DNA from 2 places in the Lysinibacillus sp. NPDC047702 genome. Region 1 is predicted to be linked to the other one. Evidence: riboswitches for the same ligand, from Rfam matches in the RefSeq annotation. Region 1 holds a riboswitch; the other holds the start of a gene.
The links. A riboswitch is a leader RNA that binds a small molecule or an ion and turns the genes downstream of it on or off. The one in region 1 is predicted to bind cobalamin.
Positions count from the first base shown of each region.

Region 1 (2,207 bases):
ATGGAGGATGTGAGCTTAAAAGCACGCAATGGCAAAGTGGGTAAAGGTGTTTCTGGTGGAGAAGAATCTTTAAGTTCGCTGCTTTTTGCCCTTGCATTATTACAAAATTTATCAATTGCACCTAGCTATATAGTACTTGATGAATTTGACAGCGCATTAGATGATGAACGAAAGGACAAAGTATTTCATTTATACGCCAAAGAGCTAAATCGAAAGCTAATCATTCTATCTCCAAAAGCACATGACAAATCCTACTATGATCATTTTTCTAAGGTATTTGTTATTGAGCATAATTCCTCTATTCCGCAAAGCAGGATTGTTGGGTTTCAGAAGGTGAAATAGAGAAGGAAAATTGGGCATAGAAAGGGAATTTGAGCTTATTAAAGAAACTTGTGAAAAAAGGCTGATATTGCCTCAATGAAGAACGGTGATGAACTTTGCATAATTTTCGGGTAATACCTTAATATGATTTAATGATATGATTAAATATTCTCTTGAAAACTAACAATAATTGACTTCTAAATTACTCTCCTTTACAATTGATTTTAATAATCTAATAGGAAACTCAATTCCTATACAACTGAATAGCGTGTAATAATAGGTGTAAATTGCGTGCAATTTGCTGAAAAGGGAAGTCGGTGCAATTCCGACACTGTCCCGCAACTGTAAATGTGAGCGACTTTTCAAATACCACTGTTTTCAACGGGAAGGGGAAAAGAAGCGATGACCATGAGTCAGGATACCTGCCTATTATGAGTACACACCATAACCCTACGAGGAATAGGAGGTGGCATGTTGACAAAACAGAATGCTCTGTTTGTCACAGTACGTCAAACGCCCAAATTAAATAAAGGTATGTGGATAAATTCCCATACATTTAGATTTGGGTACTGTTTGACCTTTTGTGATGAACGATAACAATAAATTGAAGGATTTCCTCGAATTGAAGGAAATCCTTTTTTTACTGATAACTTCCGTTTTGAAAATATGTACGAAAAGAGGATGCACATATGACGAATATTCATGTATGGCCAGCACAGGAAATGCACTTTGAGGATATGAAAATTTGTAAGCAACCACGCACTGAAGTTGCCAAGCAAGCAAAGACAAGAATGGTTGTGGAATCTCTTATTGATCAATTACTTGCAACCAGTCTTATAAGTAATCAGCGACTATTTGAACAAATTTTATATAACAAGGATATTATTTGGATTCAAAATGAAGAATATAATGGACATCTTTTCGCAAAGGCAGAGATAACAGAAAACCTGAAAACGAAAACAAATAGCTTTAAGATGTATATGCCCACGAATCCAATTGTGTATGAGGTAGATGGTGAACTTTATCATTTGATTACACGTATCGATTCAACCCGTGCCAAACCAAATCTAGAACGCCTTTCTATAGAGCCTAAGCCTATATTAAGTGCTGCTCGTGTCAATGATTTATTGTGCTCGATTGTTATGCGCTTTTATGAAACTTATTTGGACGATTTATCACGAATCGCTCAGGATAACAAACTTATTAGTTTTGTAGAGCGTGAGTATAGGCATTTTTTACAGGCTGTGAAGGAACTAAATGATTATCATTTAAACTGGCATCCGCGTGGTAATGGTCATGAGCTGTTGCTGCAATTAATTGATAATTTGCAACTTTTGAAAAGTCGGCCAGGCAAAGTGTTGACAAATTTTTCTGATTCACATAGCTATGCTGTTGTAGAACCTTCTTATAGTCTTTTTAAAGAAACAAGGCAAACTGTACGAGCTTTATAGGAAAAAGGAGCTACTTAAATCCAAGAGGAAACGGCTCAAGTTCAGGAGCAAACCGCTCCGGCCCACCCAAGAACAGCTCGGGTTCAAGCGAAAACTGCTCCGGTTCACCCAAGAATAGCTCATGTTCAAGAGGGATCCGCTCAGGTCAACCCAAATATAGCTCGGGTTCAAGAGCAAACTGCTCCGATCAGTCAAAGAACAGCTCGGGTTCAAGCAAAAACTGCTCTGGTCAGCTCAAGAAAAGCTCGGATACAAGAGCAATACGCTCCGACCAGCCAAAGAACAGCTAGGGTCCAAGTGCAAACCGCTCATATTAGTCAATATCTTCTCAATGAAGAAACAATTAATAGAATCTCAGTACAGAAACAGGACATGGTATCAATTCCACATGTCCTGTTTCTACTATTCTAAATTATTTGATACAATGCATTGCTG
Region 1 covers NZ_JBNNMG010000039.1:25,989-28,195, forward strand. The annotation lists gene ACQKIM_RS17410 (hypothetical protein) at 1-342, shown strand, start outside; cobalamin riboswitch at 583-765, shown strand; gene ACQKIM_RS17415 (hypothetical protein) at 1,011-1,772, shown strand; gene ACQKIM_RS17420 (GTP-binding protein) at 2,185-2,207, opposite strand, start outside.

Region 2 (2,207 bases), on a different contig from region 1:
TCCAATTATTAATAGAAAATGACCAGATATGTTCAGGTAGCATGCTTGTCGCCGGGGCTATAGATATTAAAATAGATAATAAGCTAGATAGTAAAAAAAATCCAGGTAACAATAATAGTTTAAAATAATATTTAACAGGAATTTTTGCGCTTATAATGATAAAAGCACTCATTACAATAAATGTAATGAGTGAAATTCGTTCATCTCTCATGATAAGCGACAATAATAATAGTCCAAAAGAAAACATCATTTTTTCTAGCGGATGAACAGACGCTAGCTTATTCATATATGCATACTTATCAATGAGCAACATACTTAACCTTCTTTATGTTTGCCGCGCATTAAGCCGATAAAGTATCCGATAAATCCAGCACCTATAGCAGCTTGTAGTGCGAATAATAAGCTTTCAATTTCTCCACTTGGTGGTTCCCATAAGCTTTCAAACCATGGTTCGTATTCAGCATTTATTTCACCAATTGCCGCCTCCGCCTCACCATCTGCTCCTTCGAATTCAGCACCTTTTTGTATGAATAATGGGACAATGGCTAATAATACAACAATTGCAAGCAGTAATAAGTTTTTTTTCATTCTAATGTGCCTCCTTTGTTGAGAAAACACGTAAAGCTTTTAATTCGCTTACATTGTATTTTTTCAAGAAATTCATCACGACTACTGTTAAAATTCCTTCACTAACAGCTAGAGGGATTTGTGTTAATGCAAAAATACCCGCGAATTTTGAGAATGATGCCATAAAGCCACCAACCTCAGAAGGGAAAGCAAGAGCTAGTTGTACTGAAGTGACAATATATGTACCTAAGTCACCAAGCATAGCAGCTAAGAACACAGCTAAAGAAAATGATAGACCCATTTTTTGCGAGCCTTTAAATACATAATAAGCAATAATTGGACCAACAACTGCCATGGAAAAAGCGTTTGCTCCTAAAGTTGTAAGTCCTCCATGTGCTAAAAGTAAAGCTTGGAATAGTAATACAATTGTTCCAATTACGCTCATTGCTAATGGTCCAAACAGAACTGTACCAAGCCCAACACCTGTTGGATGCGAGCAGCTTCCTGTTACAGACGGTATCTTTAATGCTGATAGCACAAAAGCAAAAGCGCCTGATAGCCCTAATATCATTTTTGTTTCAGGGTTTGCATCAATGGTTTTGCGAATTGAACGTAATCCTAAAATAATAAATGGAATGGATACAACCCACCAAAAAATGGCCCATTCAATTGGCAAAAAGCCCTCCATTATATGCATGGCAAATGCACGATTTGGCACAAATAAAAATGCCAATAAGAAATAACTAAGTTTCCAGCCTGAGAATTTCAAAATTTCTCCTCCTCACTTATAGTTTTTGAAAAAGCGTGCGAAAATAAAAAAACACTTCTCCATATTGGAAAAGTGCATAGCTAAAAAACAAATAGAATTCGATTCTACTAAGCCGCACACCTATCCTCGTAGGTTGAAACGTTCACATTCTTTTCGGCAGGTCTCCTGGCTTTAGTTCCTCGTTTTATAGGCCTTCCCATCCGTTGGACAGTGGCATTCTCTATAAAACTCCCTAGTACAGTGGCGGGACCGCGCCGGACTTGAACCGGCTTCCCTTTTAAGCAAAATGATAAGCACTTCGCACCGAAAAAAGATGAAGTTGTGAGATTTCACGACAAAGTGTAACATGATTTTCCATCATGAGGCTATCTTTTTTAAGAAAAAAATTTTTTTAATTGAGGTGCAATGTAGAAAATTCTGATAAAATAAAAGAGAATTTTTCTTTATTCTATGAAATTTTTGATGAAATTTTAATAAAATTGTCATGATTTTAGTGAGAAATATTGAAATTTTAAAATTATAAGATATGATAGAGACAGTTTTCAATTCATGTAAAACATACAAATTTGATATATAAACATACATAAGTGCTTGAATATTTTCAAGATAATAGGGAAATTGGTGAAAATCCGATACAGCCCCCGCTACTGTAATAGCTGATGAAATCGCAAATGCCACTAGTGCAAACTTGGGAAGGCGCGAAAGTAAATGGAAGCTTAAGTCAGGAAACCTGCTTATGTAATAATGCATGCAAACTTTTCGGAGGGAGAAGTTGAAGCAAAGGCGAGTACCTGTAATTTATTCGACTTTATTTGGCTTCTACTAAACCTTTACTCTTCGATTAGAGTAAAGGTTTTTCTTTGTTCCTAAA
Region 2 covers NZ_JBNNMG010000004.1:92,049-94,255, reverse strand. The annotation lists gene cbiQ (cobalt ECF transporter T component CbiQ) at 1-313, opposite strand, end outside; gene ACQKIM_RS03600 (energy-coupling factor ABC transporter substrate-binding protein) at 316-588, opposite strand; gene ACQKIM_RS03595 (energy-coupling factor ABC transporter permease) at 590-1,336, opposite strand; cobalamin riboswitch at 1,475-1,659, opposite strand; cobalamin riboswitch at 1,905-2,088, shown strand.
Region 2: another riboswitch for cobalamin. It lies ahead of ACQKIM_RS03595 (energy-coupling factor ABC transporter permease); the one in region 1 lies ahead of ACQKIM_RS17415 (hypothetical protein).